Regions from separate parts of the Arthrobacter gandavensis genome, predicted to be linked through region 2. Evidence: riboswitches for the same ligand, from Rfam matches in the RefSeq annotation. Region 2 holds a riboswitch; each other region holds the start of a gene.
What was found. Region 2 has a riboswitch for S-adenosylmethionine ahead of ABFX29_RS03270 (methionine ABC transporter ATP-binding protein). Riboswitches for the same ligand answer to the same signal wherever they lie in the genome.

Region 1 (6,031 bases), on a different contig from region 2:
CTGCATGTTGATGCTGTGCCCCATGCCGGCATAGAGCACCTTCGTCATCTTGGTGTGGCCGTTCAGCCAGGCATGGGTGTATTCAATGCGCTCGGCGTCGATGACGGGATCAGCCTGGTCCCGGCCCCAGAAGAAGGGCACCTTCAGCGCTGCCAGTTCCTCGTCGTGGAAGAAGCCGTTCCCTTCGGCAGGCACCACAAAACCGGAGAGCCCGACGACGGCGGCAAACTCCTCGGGCCGGTGCCGCATGAGGGTGCTGGCCACCGCCATGCCCATGGAAAAGCCGAGCAGGGAAACGCTGCTGTGCTGTTCCTTCACGCCGTCCAGCCAGTCCGAAACGTCCTGGACGGCGGCAACCACCCGGTCCACCGAGTAATCCGGTTCATGCATCAGCGGGAACCAGGAGTAACCCGGACCCAGCGCCTGGGGTGCGCGGACGGAAGCGACGGTGAACTCCTGCGGCAGGTACTGTGCCAGCCCCATGAGGTCTTCCTCGTTGGCCAGATAACCGTGAAAGAGCACCAGCAGCGGCGTTCCGGCCCGCTCTTCTTCAGGCTTGGAGAAGAGCACAACGGGGTTCCAGGGAGAGATTTCAGTCATAAAACCCATTCTGGCATGCGGCCGATCCAACCTACGGTCGCGTAGCCAGGCCCAAAGGGGCAATCATGGTTCGGTGACCGAAAATGCTCAGCACCCCTCTGTACCATCCGAACCGCAGACCGGCACCGATCCGGCCGTGCAGGCCGCCCCGCCGCAGGGGCACCCGGATCATCCCTTCAACCGGTACGTGGCGCTGGGCGACTCGTTCACGGAAGGGATCGGCGACCCCAGCCCGGAGAGCCCCGGCGGCCACCGCGGGTGGGCCGACCGCCTGGCGGAGGAACTCGCCGCCGGGCATGATGACTTCGCCTACGCGAACCTGGCCATCCGCGGACGGCTGCTGAACCAGATCGTTGCCGAGCAGGTTCAGCCCGCCATCGACCTGAAGCCGGACCTGGTGACCATCTGCGCCGGCGGCAACGACGTCATCCGCCCCGGCGGGGACCCTGACCGGCTCGCCGAAACCATGGATGCCACCATCGCGCGGCTGCGGGAAACCGGTGCCACAGTGGTGCTCTTCACCGGTCCGGATATCGGGGCCACACCGGTGCTGGGCAGCGTCCGCGGGCGGGTAGCCATTTACAACGAGAACCTGCGCACGGTGGCCATGCGGCACGACGCCGTCATCGCAGACATGTGGGCGCTGCGGGAGCTGAGCAACCAGCAGATGTGGGCACCGGACCGGCTGCACTTCTCCCCCATGGGGCACCAGACCATCGCGGCCATGGTGCTCGAAACGCTTGGCGTCCCGCACACCCTGGAACCGGCGCGGGTGAAGGAACTGCCGGCCAAGACCTGGCGGACGGCGCGCTCCGAGGACCTGTTCTGGGCCCGCGAGTACCTGATGCCGTGGGTGATGCGGCGGGTCCGCAGGCGCTCCTCCGGGGACGGTATCTCGCCAAAGCGGCCGGACGCCGGACCGTATTTCGGCAAGCGGATGCCGCAGGGATCCTCCGAGGCTGCCGGGACTGAAGCTGCGGCGGCAGCGCCGGCCAGCCGGGACTAGCCTGCTCCGGGCTTCTCACGGGCCGGGCCTGCGTGCCCGGGGCCGGGCGGCCGCAGCGGGTTCCTCCGGCGCGCTGTGCATCTCCCTCTGGTGCCGTGCGGGTCTCTGGTGCCGTGCCGGTCTCTGGTGCCTTGCGGGCGCCTAGGCGAAGAAGTCCTGCCGCAGAACGTCCTGAAGCTGGAGCACGTCGGTGAGGAACCCGTCGTGGCCAATGGGCGCGCTGATCAGGTGCACGCGGTTCTCGCCGGGAAGGGCGGCCGCCAGTTCGTAGGACTGTTCCGGGAAGTACAGCCGGTCCGAGTCCACGGCTGCCACAAGGAACTCGGCCTGGGCAGCGGCGAGCGCATCTTTCAGGCTGCCCCTGCCCCGGGTGACGTCGTGGCTCATCAGTGCCTCGGTGAGGATGACGTAGCTGTTGGCGTCGAACCGGCCGGCAAGTTTTTCTCCCTGATGGTCCAGGTAGCTCTCCACCTGGTAGCGGCCGCGTTCTGCCGGCAGGGCCGCGCCCAGCGGGTCCTCCCCCGGCTGCGGCGTCCGTCCGAACCGGTACTGCAGCTCAGCCTCGGACCGGTAGGTAATGTGCGCAATCCGCCGGGCCAGGCCCAGTCCGGCCAGCGGGGCACGGCCGTTGTAGTAGTCCCCGCCGTTGTAATCCGGATCCAGGCGGATGGCCGCCACCTGGGCCTGGGCAAAGGCGATCTGCTCACCGGTGCTTGCCGCCGTCGCCGCTATCACTGCGCACCGGGCCACCCGCTCCGGCTCCGTGACGGCCCATTCAAGTGCCCGCGCGCCGCCCAGGGATCCTCCCAGCACTGTGTGCCAGCGGCGGATTCCCAACTGGTCGGCCAGGCGCGCTTCGGCGTGCACGGAATCCCGGATGGTCACGAACGGGAAGCGAGAACCCCACGGAAGTCCTTCCGGGTCCGCCGACGCCGGGCCCGTGGAGCCGTAACAGCCGCCGACCATGTTGATGGAAACGACGTAGAACCTGTTGGTGTCGATGGTCCGGCCCGGACCCACCAGCCCGTCCCACCAACCCGGTTCGTCCGTGCTGCCCTGCGCTACGTGGGTGCTCCCCGTCAGGGCATGCGGAACCAGGACGGCGTTGGACGCGTCGGCGTTCAGCTCGCCCCACGTCTCATAGCCCAGCACTACGTCTGGAAGGACGCCGCCGGTTTCAAGTTCAAGGTCACCGATCGGGGCGTACTGCAGCACCCCGTCAAGGACGCGGACGGGGTGCTGTGGTGCAGGAGGATACGTGGTCACGCTGTACTTCATGCTCCCTTTGCAGCGCGGAAACCGGCATCGAGGTCCGCGATGATGTCGTCAATGTGTTCCAGCCCCACGGACAGGCGTACCAGTCCCGGGCTGACGCCGGCCGCTGCCTGTGCCTCGGCGCCCAGCTGGCTGTGCGTCGTCGACGCCGGGTGGATCACCAGGGAGCGCACGTCACCCACGTTCGCCACATGGGAGTGCAGCTCGAGACCGTCCACGAAGCGCTTGCCTGCTTCCACTCCGCCCTCGATTTCGAAGGACACAATCGCCCCGGTTCCGCGCGGCCCGTACTTCTGTCCGCGCTCAAACCAGGGGCTCGACTCAAGGCCTGCGTACGCAACCGAGATGACGTCGTCGTGCGCTTCAAGCCAGCGCGCCACCGCGACGGCGTTTTCGACGTGCCGCTCCACGCGCAGGCTGAGGGTCTCCAGGCCCTGGGCGAGGAGGAACGCGTTGAACGGGGACAGCGCCGAGCCGAGGTCACGGAGCAGCTGGACCCGGGCCTTGAGGATGTAGGCCAGGTTCGCCCCGAGAACGCCGTTGGCACCGAGGTCGCGGGCGTACACCAGGCCGTTGTAGCTCTCGTCAGGGGTATTGAAGCCCGGGAATTTCTCCGGATCGGCCCCGAAGTCGAAGTTGCCGGAATCCACGATCACCCCGGCGATCACCGTGCCGTGCCCGCCCAGGTACTTGGTGGCCGAATGCACCACGATGTCCGCACCCCATTCGATGGGCCGGATCAGGTACGGCGTGGAGAGGGTGTTGTCCACGATCAGCGGGATGCCCGCCTCATGGGCGACGGCGGATATTCCCTCGATGTCCAGGACGTCCTGGCGGGGGTTGGAGACAACTTCGCCGAAGAAGGCCTTGGTATTGGGGCGGACAGCTTCGCGCCACTGGTCCAGGTTGTCCGGATCGGCGACGAAACTGACGTCGATCCCGAACTTCTTAAAGGTGTGCTTGAAAAGGTTGTAGGTGCCGCCGTACAGGCTGGGGCTAGCCACAATGTGGTCGCCGGCCTGGGCAAGGTTCAGGATGGCGTACGTTTCGGCTGCCTGGCCCGAAGCGAGCAGCAGTGCTCCGAGGCCGCCTTCCAGGGACGCGATACGGTTCTCCACCGCTTCCTGGGTGGGGTTGCCGATCCGGGTGTAGATCGGTTCCAGTTCGGCCAGCGCGAACCTGTTAGCTGCCGCTTCGGCGCTGGGAAAGACGAAGGAGGAGGTTTGGTAGATGGGCAGGGCGCGGGCGCCGGTAACGGCGTCGGGCTCCTGACCTGCATGGATCTGGCGTGTTTCGAAGGACCAGTTGGCAGACATTGTGCTCCCTTTATGACCAGGGGCCCCACAGGGTCTGAGCCGGAATACACCGGAGCGACACGTGTGGCCCGCGCTTGCCGGTACGCCTGATTGCGTACGGCCAGGTCTTCACCCGGGGCACCCCACCGCGGTTGGAGGGTTGCCGGCCAGCAAGCCGGGGCTATCTGCTGGCACTCATGACCTGTACCTATAGAACCAACGGCGGGGCAGTTGCGCAACCCATATGACGCAGCGTGAAAGTTGTCCATTACGCCGCTTAGGGTTGCCTTAGTCGAGACACAGGTCACAACGTGCCAAGATGTTCGCATGCGCCTGGATCACGTCTCTTACGCCTGCGAATCCGACGGCCTGCTGGCCACTACGGAACGCATTGCTGCTGCCCTGGGAACCGACTTCGTCAAAGGCGGAGTCCATCCCCGTTTCGGTACCCGCAACATGATCCTCCCGCTGGCGAACCACCAGTATGTTGAGGTTGTTGAAGTACTGAACCACCCTGCCTCGGACAAGGCTCCCTTTGGACAGGCCGTCCGTGCACGCTCCGAAGCCGGCGGCGGCTGGATGGGCTGGTGTGTTGCCGTTGAGGACCTTGCTCCCTTCGAAGAACGCCTTGGCCGCTCCTCCGTCCCCGGCAACCGCAAGTTCCCCGACGGACAGGAACTCACGTGGAGGCAGATCGGCATCAACGGCCTGATCGCTGACCCGCAGGTTCCCTACATGCTGCGCTGGGACGAGGACAAGGCCGACCTCCACCCGTCCCGTGCCCTCGACGGCGCCGTCTCGCTGCAGTCACTCACCATCGCCGGTTCCGCCGAGCGCGTGACCGAATGGCTGGGCATGCCCGTCGAGAAGCCGCTGGAGTCCGTGGACGTCACCTGGGTCTCTCCCAAGGGCACCCCGGGCATCATGTCCGTCACCTTTGCCACTGAAAAGGGTCTCGTCGAGATCTAGTTCTGCTTCCGGTTCGAGAAAACGCTCCGGTTTGTGACAATCTCTCCGGTGCGCCGGGGGCGATTGGTCCCGAACCGGAGCGTTTTCCACATTGCGGGGAGGGCTTGGGTGGGTTCCCTCCACTTGGGGACATCCCTGCCGGTTTGGGACACACCTCCGACCCCGATTCCTCCACTTCGGGACATCCCTGCCGGTTTGGGACAATCCTGCGCGGCGCCACGGCAGGAAAGTCCCAGACTGGCGGGCAAGTCCCCAAGTGGAGGGTTTTCGGCGCGGCACAGCTGAGAGGACGTGTACCGGCACTTCCCCGAAGGAGCTTTCAGCCCCACGGCGGGAGTACCCTCCAGGCAGGGCAGAGTACCTCGCAGACGCGGCGGGCTTCCATGCAGGATTTCGCCGGTTCTCCACAAATTGTCTTCCCGGATGCCGGGCCCGGCTGACAAGCCGCAGAGTGGTCCCCATGTCGACCACATTCTTGTTCGCGGCTGAGGCCGACCTGGACGGAACGAGCCGCCGGGATCTGGCACGCAAATGCTCTATGGGGAAACTCGTTCGGCTCAGACGCGGTATCTACATCCATGCTGAGGAATGGCAGAGGCTCGCTCCCTGGGAGCGGGAACGCGTGCGGCTTGCAGCGGTCGCGGGTGACCAGGCATCCGGAAGAGTCGTGATTCAACAGTCAGCTGCCAGAGTGTGGCGCATACCCGTAATCGGCCGTTCAACCGGATTCATGCTGCTGGCATCCGATGCGACACATGGACGCTCCCGCGGCGATCTACGCTGGGCAGAACGCCGCCTCCTTGAACCTGTGGCCGTTGTTGACGGTATCTCGGTAACATCCCGCGCCCAGACCGTCCTCGACATGTCTGCATACCTGCCCTTCGAA
Region 2 (6,031 bases):
CTGGCACCGTGTGTCCGTATCGGGTGAGCAGGCTGGCAGTCATCGGGTAGCTCCTGGGGTTGCAAGGGTATTTTCGGGGGTGAAGGCGCCGCGGAACTGCGAAGCCCGGTGCCGTTCGTTCAGCAGCGGACCTGCGCCAAAGAGTTTCTCGCGCAGTGTCCCGGGGGCGTATTCGCTCTGTGCCAGGCCGCGGCGGCGCAGCTCAGGCAGCACACCGTCGATGAAGTCGGTGTAGGAGCCGGGCAGGATGGCGTTGATGATGTTGATGCCGTCCACCCCCGCGTCCTGCCAGCGTTCAAGTTCATCGGCGATCTGTTCCGGGGTGCCGGTGACCTGCTGGGCCTCGGTGCGGTAGCGGGCAACGTCGGCCAGGGTGGGATTGCCGCCCGGGGTGGAGTCGATGATCGCCTGCAGTACTCCCCGGCCCCCTTCGGTCTGTACGTCCCCCAGCGGGGTGTCCAGGTCCAGGCCGCCGAGGTCGATGCCCAGGCCGCCGCCGATGTGCGCGATCACGGCATCCAGGTCCAGGAATTCGTCCTGCTCGGCCTTTTTCCGCTGTGCTTCGGCTTCGGTGCCGCCCACCACGAAGGACAGGCCGGTGAAGACCTTGATGTCGTCGGGCCGCCGCCCGGCTTCTGCGGCGCGTGCCCGGACTCCCGCGGAGACCTTGGCCGCGTGGGCGTGGTTGGGGGCGAAGATGAACGTCGCCTCGGCGTTGGCTGCAGCGAACTGCTGCCCCCGCCCGGAACTTCCGGCCTGGAAGAGCACGGGCGTGCGCTGCGGGGAAGGTGAGCTCAGGTGCGGTCCGTCGATCGAGTACCGTTCGCCGCGGTGGTGGATCTTGTGGACTTTGTCCGGATCCGCGTGAATGCCGCTGGTTTTGTCCTGGACCAGGGCGCCGTCGTCCCAGGACCCTTCCCAGAGCTTGTACACGGCGTCGGTGTATTCGTCCGCCCAGTCGTAGCGGCGGTCGTGTTCCGTGAGGCCGTCGCCGCCGAAGTTGCGGTGCGCGTTCTCCAGCACGGAGGTGACGATGTTCCAGCCGGCACGGCCACCGGAGAGATGGTCAAGGGTGGAGAGCTGCCGCGCGAACTGGAACGGATGGCTCTGCACCACGGACGACGTCGCAGCCAGGCCGATATCCCTGGTGGCACCTGAGAGTGCGGCGAGCAGAAGCAGCGGATCGTTGGCCGGCACCTGCAGGCCGCGGCGCACGTGGGATGACCAGCCGCCGTCGTGGTTCCCGTACAGGCCCACGACGTCGGCAAAGAACAGGGCGTCGAACTTCGCCGCTTCGAGCTGCCGGGCAAGGTCTGTCCAGAAGGACAGCTCGTTGAAGCGGTGCTGCTCGGCATCGGGGTGGCGCCACTGGCCGCCGCGGATGTGGCTGGTGGTGTTCATCAGGAAGGCGTTCAGCAGAAGGCGCGGACGCCCGCCGGGAAAACGGGTACTGGGAATGCTCATGGAAGTAACTTTCGGTAGGAGCGGGAAGGCTAGAGGCGCTTGTCGGCGCGGCGGGAGAGCCAGGAGCCGCCCAGCTGCACGGCCTGGACCAGCAGGACCATCAGCACAATGGCAGTGAGCATCAGCCCGGTCTCGTAGCGGTAGTAGCCGTAGCGGATGGCAAAGTCGCCGATTCCCCCGCCGCCCACCAGGCCGGCCATGGCGGAGTAGGAGATGAAGCTGACCGTCATGATGGTCACCGAGCTGATCAGGGCCGGACGGGCTTCAACCAGCAGCACGTCCCGCACAATCTGCCCGCGGGTGGCGCCCATGGAGCGGGCCGCTTCCACTACCCCGCCGCCGAGCGCGGTGATGTTCTGCTCCACGAACCGGGCAAAGTACGGGATGGCGTTGATGGTCAGCGGCACGATAACGGCTGCGGTGCCGATGGTTGTTCCCACCACGAAGCGGGTGAACGGGATGATCGCGATCAGCAGGATCAGGAACGGAAAGGAACGCACCAGATTCACCAGTGAGTCCAGGACGCGGTGCAGCCGCGGTTTGTGCCCCAGCCCGTCCGGCCCAAGGGAGTAGAGCAGCACACCCAGCGGGGTGCCGATCAGCACCGCCAGCGGAATCGCGACCAGCAGCATGGTGCCGGTCTGGCCCAGTGCGGCGAGCAGTTCCGGCCAGACTTCGGCAATTCGCTCAAGCAACGCGGACTCCTTCCCGGCCGGCAGCCCGGTCCAGGGTGATTTCGTCGGAGATCAGGTACCGGCCGATTGCGGTGGCTGGCGTGAACCCGGGCCGGGCCAGCTCCGCGAGCGCGAACTGTTCCACCACCCGGCCTTCCTCCATCACGGCCACGTTGTCCGCAATCGCCTTGATGACGTTCATTTCATGGGTCACCACCACGATCGTGATGCCGAACCGTGCGTTGACGTCGCTGAGGTACTGCAGCACGGAGGCGGTGGTCCGCGGGTCGACGGCGGAGGTCGGTTCGTCGCAGAGCAGCACCTTGGGCCGCGTGGCCAGGGCACGGGCGATTGCAACTCGCTGCTTCTGTCCGCCGGAGAGCTTGGCCGGATAGGTCCCCGCCTTCTCCGAGAGGTCGACGACGGCGAGCGCCTCCAGTGCGCGGGCGCGGCGTTCGGCGGCGTTCTTCACTCCGGCGAACTTGAGCGAGAGCTCCACGTTCTGCGCCGCGGTCCGGTTGTTCAGGAGGTTGAAGTGCTGGAAGATCATGCCGATCTCATGCCTGGCCGCCCGAAGCTCGGCATCACCCAAGCCGGTCAGGTCCGTTCCATCCACCAGTACACGGCCGGACGTTGGGCGTTCCAGCAGGTTGATGTTGCGCAGCAGGGTGGATTTACCGGCACCGGAGAACCCGATGATGCCCTGGATGCTTCCCTTGGGGATGGACAGGGTGACGTTGTCCACTGCCGTGAAGGCCGATTCACCGCCCCCAAAGACGGTAGAGACGTTTTCGATCCGGATCATGCTGTCCTCCTGCGGTCTGAGCCCGGGAAGAGGTGCACGCCTCCGCAGGCTCACGCAGCCGTGCGGAAGGCACGGGGCAGCGGACCGCAAAGAGCAGGTGCTTCTCCATCGGTCCTGGCGGTAGCACCCTTCTTCAGCGGAAAGCCCGCGGAAGGGGGTTGCTGCGGCGTCACGGAGCCAGGTCTCTCAGCCGCTCTGGATGGTTACGGGACTATCTAAACCGCCCAGGCACCGGCGGGGCCAGAAGATTTCCCCGTGCGGCCGAATGCGTCGGTGCGTAACGCGCCGCGGCGTCACAATCCGTTTTGTTACGTCCGTGGGGGTCCCTGCCCCAACCCACGCGCCACCCGCGCAGACGCACGGGCGTTCTGCGGCGCGGGAGCACTGATTCTCCTGGGAATCCGCGAGGATGGGAACGTGAGATCTACGGAACGCCCCGCCCTTTCGCCCTCGCTTGGGCCGGCCGAATTCCGCCGCTGGTACTGGCTAAAGGAAGAGCTGCAGGCGTTCGCGCGCACGCAGGAGATATCCGCTGCCGGTTCAAAGGAGCAGCTGGCAGAACGCATCGCCGCATTCCTGGCGGGCACACCGCTTCCTCCCCCGGCCGGCAGGCCTCACATGTCCCGGCAGCGGCTCGTACCGCCGCTGACCATCCACACCGTGATTCCGGCGGGACATCCGTGCAGCCAGGTGCTGCGGGAGTTCTTCGTCCACGCCCTCGGGCCCGGGTTCCGGTTCGATGCGCCGATGCGGGAGTTCTTTGCCGCCAATGACGGGACCGCGACCCTGGCCGCAGCCCTGGACCACTGGCACGCCACCCGGGATACTGCTGCGCGGCCGATCAGCCCGCAGTTCGAACTCAACCGCTTCTCCAGGGACTGGCATGCAGCACATCCCGGCGGCAGCCGCGATCAGATGATTCAGGCCTGGAAAGCGTACCGGGCGCTGCCCGTGGACCAGCGGATCCAGGACAGCGTCTGATGTTCCGTCGCTAGAGTCCAAACCTTCCGGCCTCGATGACCGGGCAGGTGTTCATGACGACGTCGAGCCCTGCGTTTGCGGCGCGCTTCGCGGCGTCTTCATCGACCACGCCCAGCTGCAGCCACACGGCCTTGGCGCCGATTGAAATGGCCTGGTCCACGATGTTTCCCACCTTGGCCGAATTCACGAAGCAATCCACAACGTCCACCTGGCCGGGGATGTCCGCCAGCTTGCTGTAGCCCTGCTGGCCGTGGACGGCCTGCCCGGAAAGGTTCACGGGGATGATCTCCATGCCCAGGGAATCCCGGACAAACCGTGAAACACCGACGGCGGGACGGGCCGGATTGTTCGAAAGGCCCACTACCGCCCAGCGGCCCTTGGCCGTGAGCAGCCGGGTAATGACCTCGGGATCATTGAGGTGCACCATGCGGTCTCTCCTTTGAGTCTCTGCAGGGCTCCCACCCTACGCTCAGGGTACAAACGCGGCAGACTGCGGACCTATTCCAGGAAAGCGTCGACGGCGGCGGCCAGGGTCTGGTCATCCAGCCCGTGCCAGCTGCCCTCCAGCAGCTGGAATGACCCCTCGGGCAGCAGCTCGGCAGTCTCACGCGCCCATTCGCGCAGCCGGTCATCACTTCCGGAACTCGCCAGCACCAGCACCGGCACGCGGATTCCGGTCAGGGACCGCACGTCGGTTTCCAGCAGCAGGGTCAGGTCATAGGAGATGGTGTGAGCCGCCGGCTCAAACGGAGCCGGGTCCGAGGCCTCGATGATCTCCGCCGGCACTCCGATGGACTCCTGGAACAGCCGAACGGCTCCTGCCCGGTCACCTGCCGCAACCAGCTCATCCAGCTCAGGGCGGATGTCCGGATCTTCGTCAGTGTCCCCGGTGAGCGGAGGTTCCACGGCGATGACGCTGGAGATGACCGCGGACTCCGAGGCAGCCCGGAGCGCGAGGACGGCGCCGGAGGAGGTTCCCAGCAGATCGGCCGTGCCGCCGGCGGTTTCCACCACGGCCAGCAGGTCGTCCACCTCGGATTCCGGGGTGTACTCCTCCCCGTCCCCGCTCTCGCCCTTGCCTCGGCGGTCATACGTGTAGACGGTGTGGCCTGCGGCCAGCAGTTCGGCAACACCTGCCATCCCCGAGGTGGTCCGGTCCATCATGACGGGATCCACCACCACCAGCGGAGGCCCTTCCCCCCGGCGCTGCCACGCAATAGGCGTTCCGTCGGCGGAAAGCACACGTCCTGAAGCTTCGGCTGATGGATCCATGGGGTTCTCCTTACCTGGAGGCTGGGGGTCCCTCAACGGTAGGAGCGCCAGGGGAGGCGGTCAATGGCCCGCCACGGCTCACAGCTCGGCCGCCCCCCGCCGTCAGGACCTCCGTGACGTCCGCCGTCCCCTGCCCGTAGTCGAAGATGGCGGTGGCAGCGTGCGGCTTGCACACGGCCCTTTCCGCACTGGAGGCAGGTGGGATACCGGCACCTGCACCGTCATCTCGCCTCGGGCACGCGCCCGCTTGGAGGTGACGTTCAGGCTGACCAGACGGGCGTCCCCTTGTTCATCGTGATGACGAGGGAAATACGTCAAGCTCCTAGCCGGTGACGGCGGGGGCCAGGCGGAACTTCGCCCCGCGGTGGTCTGCGGGGAGCTTATCCCCTGCTCCGAAGAGCTTCTGCCGCAGCGTTCCCGGCGCGTATTCCGTGGGGTACGCGCCACGCTTCTGCAGTTCCGGCACCACAAACTCAACCACGTCCTCAAAGGTGCCGGGAGTGACGGCATAGGCCAGGTTGAAACCGTCGACGTCGGTTTCCTCCACCCAGCGGATCAGCTCCTCTGCGACCTCCGCGCCGGAGCCCACCAGACGGGGACCAAGTCCGCCGATTCCGGCACTCGCGGCAATGTCGCGCACCGTCCACGGCTCGCCGTCGTCGTTCACCTTCTGGAAGTTCGCCGCAGCTGACTGGATGGCGTTGGACTTCACGGCGCCCAGCGGCTCGTCGAGGTTGTAGGTGGAGAGGTCAACGCCCATCCAGCCGGACAGCAGTGCAAGGGCGCCTTCGTCGCTGGTGTAGCGCTGGTAGTCCTGGTGCTTGGCTTCGGCTTC
Region 3 (6,031 bases), 850 kb from region 2:
GGACGCTGCCAATGCACTGGCTGACCGGATCGCCAAGCAGGATCCGCTGGCCGTCCGCATTACCAAGTCCGTGTTCCATGCGCCCGCCGAGGCGCACCCCGTGATCGACACCCTCGCCCAGGGCATCCTCTTCGAGTCCGAGGCGAAGTTCGACCGTATGCAGGCATTCCTGGAAAGGAAGAAAAAGAAATGACAGTTCCCTCCAAGGTTGGTGTCCTCGGCGGCGGCCGCATGGGTGCGGGCATCGCCCACGCCTTCTGCACGGCCGGTGCCTCCGTCGTCGTCGTCGAGCGTGACGAGCAGGCCGCCAGTGCAGCCTACGAGCGCGTTGCCTCCAATCTCGCCAAGAGCGTTGAGCGCGGCACCACCGAGGAGACCCTCGATGCCCTGGTGGCCCGGCTCAGCGTCTCCACAGACTATGCAGACTTCGCCGGTGCCGGCCTGGTGGTCGAGGCAGTTCCGGAAGACTTTTCCCTGAAGGCGACCGCGCTGACGGCTGTGGAGGAACAGCTCGACGCCGATGCCTGGCTCGCGTCGAACACCTCCTCGCTGTCTGTTTCGGAGCTGGCGGAGAAGCTGCAGCGCCCGGAGCGGTTCTGCGGACTGCACTTCTTCAACCCCGTTCCCGCGTCCACCCTCATCGAAGTGGTCCTGGGCAAGCAGACCTCCGAGGAGCTGGCTTCCGCCGCCCGGACCTGGGTGGCCGACCTGGGCAAGACGCCCGTCGTCGTCAATGACGCTCCCGGTTTCGCCAGCTCACGCCTGGGCGTGGCCATTGCCCTGGAGGCGATGCGTATGGTCGAAGAAGGCGTTGCCTCTGCCGAGGACATCGACGCTGCCATGGTCCTGGGCTACAAGCACCCGACCGGCCCGCTGAAGACCACGGACATTGTGGGACTGGACGTGCGCCTGGGCATCGCGGAGTACCTCGCGTCCACCCTTGGCCCCCGCTTCGAGCCGCCGCAGATCCTCCGGGACAAGGTTGCCCGCGGCGAACTCGGCCGCAAGACCGGCAAGGGCTTCTTCGACTGGAGCTAGTTTGCGCCTGGCAGCAGCCCGCATGCGTCGCCTGTTGAGGGAGCATGCGGGCTGCCGCTTTTAAGGTCTGCGATGTCCGCGAAGCCGGCGCCGTCAGCGGGCGGCGTCGATCCCTGCACGCCACCCCGGAGCCCGGCCACCGCGCGGCGGATGCAGCTCGGCGGCATCGATGCCTGAGGTTTGAAGCAGCCAGGAGATCAGGGAGTTCGAATTCCACATGTCTCCGCCGGGCATCTTCGCACCCCACACCAGGCACGGTACCCGGGGCACGCGCTGCAGCAGCGCCCCGGCGTCCCCGGCGGGCAGGCTGAACAGGTCCGGAGGTTCCAGGGCGTAGGCGAGATCGGGAATATCACCGTCCCGCCAGCAGCGGACCTCATACCGGAACAGTTTCAGTACCCCGAGCCGCTGCGCGCCTACGGGGCCGGTTGCCACCACTCCCCGCGGTTCGGAGCCCTGGCCCCACGCCGGCGTCATCTCAATCGTGTACCGGGTCCCGGCGGTCACTTCCAGGGCTGCATGGAACAGCGGCTGGGGGCGGCGGTGCTCGCGGGCGGAGCGCCAAAGCTCCCACCACCGGCTCGTGTGGATCACCACGTGCCCTCCGGCACCGACGGGCAGCCACCATAACTTCACCTCGGCCCTGCCCATCCGGTGCCTCCCTGGTTCCGGCGCGAAGGCCCGAAGGCTAAGACCTGGCCACCGGCTGCTGCAGCTCAGTCACCCAGTCCGCCTGGTCCGCTGACTCCGACCGAAGGTACACCTCGCGGCACGGACCTGACAGGGTCAAACCCCGCGCAATGATCTCTGCGTGCACTGCCTGCCAGCTCTCGCCGATGCGCTCCATCGAACCGAGGTGGACTCCGCAGACTGCCTCCGTAACCGCCGGCAGCTCTACCGCCTCGGCGCCGTCGGGCACGGGGCCCGTGTGCGCGAACCCGGCGGTGATCCGCAGGCCGTCCTCGCCCATATCGTATTCCGCCACCGGCACACCGCCCGGTGTGCCGGAGGCGGACAGGAGGGTTGCGACGGCATCGAAGAGGGGCCCGACGACGCCGGGGACCTCGGGCTGTTCGGACACCACGGCGCTGCGGGCAGCGAGCCGGATGGCCGGGAGGGGCTTTTCAATGATTTCGATCTGGGCCATGGCATTTTCCTTTTCAATAAGGTGGAGCCTGCGCTCAACGTCGATGAGCCGTGCCGCCGCTACCCTCGCCTCTTCGGCGACTTCCGCTCTCCGGAGGCGAAGCAGGCCGGCGATCCGGCCGGAGTCCACCCCGGAAGCGAGCATCGCGGAAATATCGTCCAGGCCGAAGCCCAGGGAACGCAGCGCCACAATCCGGTGCAGCCTCTCAAGCTGGGACGGATCGTAGGAGCGGTAACCGCTGAACTCATCCACGTGAGCGGGCACGAGCAGGCCGGCGGTGTCCCAGTGCCGCAGCATGCGGTGGGTTACCTGGCCGATCTGCGCGAACGCTCCGATGGTTAACATGTCTCAGTTCTCCTGCCTGCCACAGTGTCAGGGTCAAGTATCGCCTCCGAACGGCTTTCCGGGTGCCCGGCAGCGGTACCGCCTACGCTGGAGGAATGGGGAACCCGTCGAACCGCACTGTTGACTGGGAGGGCGCTGCCAACGCCCGGGACCTCGGAGGGATCCCGGCTGCCGGCGGCCAGGTCCGCCCCGGCAGGTTCTACCGGATGGGCCGCTCTGAATGGCTCACTGCCCGCGGCTGGCAGCAAGCGCGCGACGCCGGTGTCCGCACCGTCATCGACCTGCGCAACGCAGCGGAGATCGGCCGCAGGGATACGGATCCCGTGGTGCCGCCGTCGGCAGTCCACGGCGTCCGGTTCCTCAACCTGCCCACCCAGGAAGCCAACGATCCCGACTTCACCGCACTCACGGGCCCGTACATGAGCTCACCGCGCTTCTACCCGGAGAACCTGCGGCGCTGGCCGGAAAAGTTCGCGGCAATCGCGCAGGCCGCCGCGGATGCCCCGCCCGGCGGCGTCGTAATCCACTGCTCCGCCGGACGGGACCGTACCGGGCTGGTGACGGCACTGGTGCTGGGCATGGCCGGTGTGGAGCCGGCGGACATTGCCGCCGACTACCGTGCTGCCCTGACCGGGATCAACGACTGGCACCGGACCCAGCAGCGGCCCAGGGAGCGGCCGCTGGATGCCCCTGAGCTCGCGGCCCGGGCCAACGCCGCCGAAGCGGAGCTGCTGAGTTTCCTGGCGGATTTCGACGCCGCAGCGTACCTGCGCCGGGCCGGTGCCGGCGAGGAAACCCTCGCCCGGCTCCGGTCCAGGCTGCTCGACTCCTAGGCTGACCCGTGGTCCTGCATGGTCACGTCATTCCGCGGAACCCGGCCGCGGCACGGAACCACCCTCTCAGGAGTGGCTAAGTAGAAAAAAGAGCTCCGGTTCCGGCCCTCGTACGCACCGGGAACCATCAGGGAGGAATAGCGGGAGCACCACTGCGGTGTTCCGGGGCTCGCGGCCAGGGCCTCGGCCACCAGGGGAACGTCGTGGTGCCACATGATCTGCTGCCGGCCGTCGAGGACCAGGTAGATCAGGTCCAGTTCCGGATCGGCGTGGACTTCGACGTCGATCCAGTCGTCGTACCTCATGAGGCGGCCGCCGTGGATCCAGTGGATCTTGTGGCCGGGGTGGAAAGCGGTGCAGCGCGGGTCACTGGAGGGAATCACAGCGTGTCCTTCGAGATGAGTGTCCTTGCCCGCTCCGGTTGGACGCGGGCCGCTTCGTCATCCGAACCACCCGCCGAACATTGGGGTTGGTGCATGGCCAGTCGGAGCTTTTCCGCACCCTGCGGGTGCGGAGGCCATGTCTCGTGAAGCACTGATTACGTTAGCAGGCCGGGGGGACACTGGTACATCCCCCGGGATGCGGCGTGCACGGGCTGAGCGCCAAGGTAGGTATATGTGTATGCATGTATGGTGAAGGAAGTGGGTAACCTCCACTGAACCGATTCAAAGAAGAAGGCATCATGCGTGCAGTTGTATTTGAGAAGTGGCAGACTTTCCCGTCCCTGACGGAGGTCGAGAAGCCGAAGCCGGGCCCGGGCGAGGTCCTGCTGAAAGTGGCGGGCGCCGGCGCCTGCCATTCCGACGTCGCGCTTTACAAGGACTTCGCTGAAGGCGCCCCGGGGTCGATCCCGCCGGCCTTCGTCCTTGGCCACGAGAACTCCGGCTGGGTTGAAGAACTCGGCGAAGGGGTGACCGGCGTGGAAATCGGCGGTGCCTACCTGGTCTACGGCCCGGTGGGCTGCGGTCACTGCAAGGCCTGTTCCCGCGGCCAGGACACGTACTGCGAGAACGCTGCCGAGATGCCCTACCTGGGCATGGGCCTGGGCCGCGACGGCGGCATGGCGGAGTACCTGGTGGCCCCGGTGCGCAACCTCGTGCCGCTGGGCGACGCCGACCCCGTTGCCGCAGCTCCGCTCTCGGACGCGGCCCTGACCCCGTACCACGCGATTAAGAACTCCCTGCCGAACCTGGCTGGCGGCGGCAAATACGCCCTGGTCATTGGCCTGGGTGGACTCGGCCAGATGGCAGTGCAGATCCTTAAGGCCCTCACCGGTGCCACCGTGATCGCAACTGACATGAAGGAAGACGCCATGAAGAGGGCCGAGGACGCCGGCGCCATTGTGGTGCCCGGCGGTGAAGGCCAAGTGGAACGGATCCGCGAGATCACCGGCGGACGCGGCGTGGACGCGGCATTCGACTTCGTTGGAGTGGGGCCGACCATCAAGACCGCGGCTGCTTCGATGGCCCCGCAGTCCCGGTTCACGGTGGTCGGTATTGCCGGCGGCGCGTATGAGTGGAGCTTCTTCACTACGCCGTACGAGTCGACGATGACCAACACGTACTGGGGCACCATCGAAGACCTGCACGAAGTGGTTGCCATGTACCGCGCCGGGCAGATCAAGCCCGAGGTTGAGCTCTACGCCATGGACAACGCGCTGGAAGCGTACCGGAAGCTGGAAGCCGGCGAGCTCAGCGGCCGCGCCGTCGTCGTCCCGCACATGAAGTAACCCTTCCGGCCCCCAAAGCACGACGGCGGTGCCCGCGTTTGGCGGGCACCGCCGTCGTGCCGTTGGACCGGGTTTAGCTCAGCGGCGGCCGCGGCAGGGCTGGCCGCCGCCCGGATGCAGGTCGACGTCGGCGGTAATGGCCGCGAGGTAACCGTCGCGGTAGCCGGTGGCGTTCGGATGCAGGTCGAACGGGCCCCGCTCGAAGATGATCCATGGGTCGGACGAACCAACGCCGTGCCCGGCGAACTCGTCCACCACATCCACGTAGGTGGACCGCCGGTCCAGCAGCTGGGCAGCCAAAACCGTATTGAGCGCATCTGTGCCTGCGTTGAACAGGGCGGCTGCTTCGGGACTCAGCAGGCCGGGGACACCGGCGTCGTCGAAGAGATGCGGATAACCCACCAGCACCAGCTCGGCCTTCGGCGCCAAAGCCCGCAGCTGCTCCAGCGACTGGCGGACCTGGGGGGCCAGGGTCGTCTCGGCGTACGCCTGAGCCGCGGCAAGAGCGGGAGCGCAGGTGGCCGGCAGGGCAGCACCGGCGCAGGCAGCGACTATTTCCGTGAACCGGACGTCGTTCCCGCCGATGGTCAGGGTGACCAGGTCGGTGTCCCGGTTGATGCTGCCCGCAGCCTGCAGCGAGGCGATTTGCTCCGGCAGGTCCACCGGTCCGGCCGGAGGAGATGGGGGAGTGCTGGCTGCCGTGGCCCCGGCGCAGGTCACATCCGCGTCGAGCTCCACTTTGCGCTGTGCGTCCAGCAGGGCCGGGTAGCCCTCGGCTGTCCGCCCGCAGGCATCGAGTACTGCGCCGCCGCCATAGCCCGCTGCATAGGAGTCCCCAAGTGCCACGTAGTCAACGTTCCTGCCGCCTCCGCCGTCCCAGCCGTTGTGCGGTCCATGGGGTCCGTGCGGGCCATGGTGGCCGCGGCCGCGCTCATTGCC

Region 1: linked by a shared signal. The riboswitch ahead of ABFX29_RS14885 (bifunctional o-acetylhomoserine/o-acetylserine sulfhydrylase) and the one ahead of ABFX29_RS03270 (methionine ABC transporter ATP-binding protein) in region 2 are both predicted to bind S-adenosylmethionine.
Region 3: linked by a shared signal. The riboswitch ahead of ABFX29_RS07375 (hypothetical protein) and the one ahead of ABFX29_RS03270 (methionine ABC transporter ATP-binding protein) in region 2 are both predicted to bind S-adenosylmethionine.

Annotation. Positions count from the first base shown of each region.
Region 1 is NZ_BAAALV010000007.1:307,577-313,607, reverse strand. It holds gene ABFX29_RS14900 (alpha/beta hydrolase) at 1-600, opposite strand, end outside; gene ABFX29_RS14895 (SGNH/GDSL hydrolase family protein) at 737-1,606, shown strand; gene metX (homoserine O-acetyltransferase MetX) at 1,748-2,884, opposite strand; gene ABFX29_RS14885 (bifunctional o-acetylhomoserine/o-acetylserine sulfhydrylase) at 2,881-4,197, opposite strand; SAM riboswitch class IV at 4,263-4,379, opposite strand; gene ABFX29_RS14880 (VOC family protein) at 4,504-5,145, shown strand; gene ABFX29_RS14875 (hypothetical protein) at 6,008-6,031, shown strand, end outside.
Region 2 is NZ_BAAALV010000002.1:27,243-33,273, forward strand. It holds gene ABFX29_RS03255 (acyl-CoA dehydrogenase family protein) at 1-43, opposite strand, end outside; gene ABFX29_RS03260 (NtaA/DmoA family FMN-dependent monooxygenase) at 40-1,464, opposite strand; gene ABFX29_RS03265 (methionine ABC transporter permease) at 1,494-2,159, opposite strand; gene ABFX29_RS03270 (methionine ABC transporter ATP-binding protein) at 2,152-2,943, opposite strand; SAM riboswitch class I at 3,046-3,149, opposite strand; gene ABFX29_RS03275 (hypothetical protein) at 3,361-3,924, shown strand; gene ABFX29_RS03280 (CoA-binding protein) at 3,935-4,351, opposite strand; gene ABFX29_RS03285 (alpha/beta fold hydrolase) at 4,423-5,196, opposite strand; gene ABFX29_RS03290 (LLM class flavin-dependent oxidoreductase) at 5,519-6,031, opposite strand, start outside.
Region 3 is NZ_BAAALV010000002.1:876,947-882,977, forward strand. It holds gene ABFX29_RS07350 (enoyl-CoA hydratase/isomerase family protein) at 1-193, shown strand, start outside; gene ABFX29_RS07355 (3-hydroxyacyl-CoA dehydrogenase family protein) at 190-1,038, shown strand; gene ABFX29_RS07360 (hypothetical protein) at 1,132-1,689, opposite strand; gene ABFX29_RS07365 (MerR family transcriptional regulator) at 1,727-2,530, opposite strand; gene ABFX29_RS07370 (tyrosine-protein phosphatase) at 2,626-3,363, shown strand; gene ABFX29_RS07375 (hypothetical protein) at 3,360-3,746, opposite strand; SAM riboswitch class IV at 3,763-3,895, opposite strand; gene ABFX29_RS07380 (NAD(P)-dependent alcohol dehydrogenase) at 4,046-5,092, shown strand; gene ABFX29_RS07385 (SGNH/GDSL hydrolase family protein) at 5,171-6,031, opposite strand, start outside.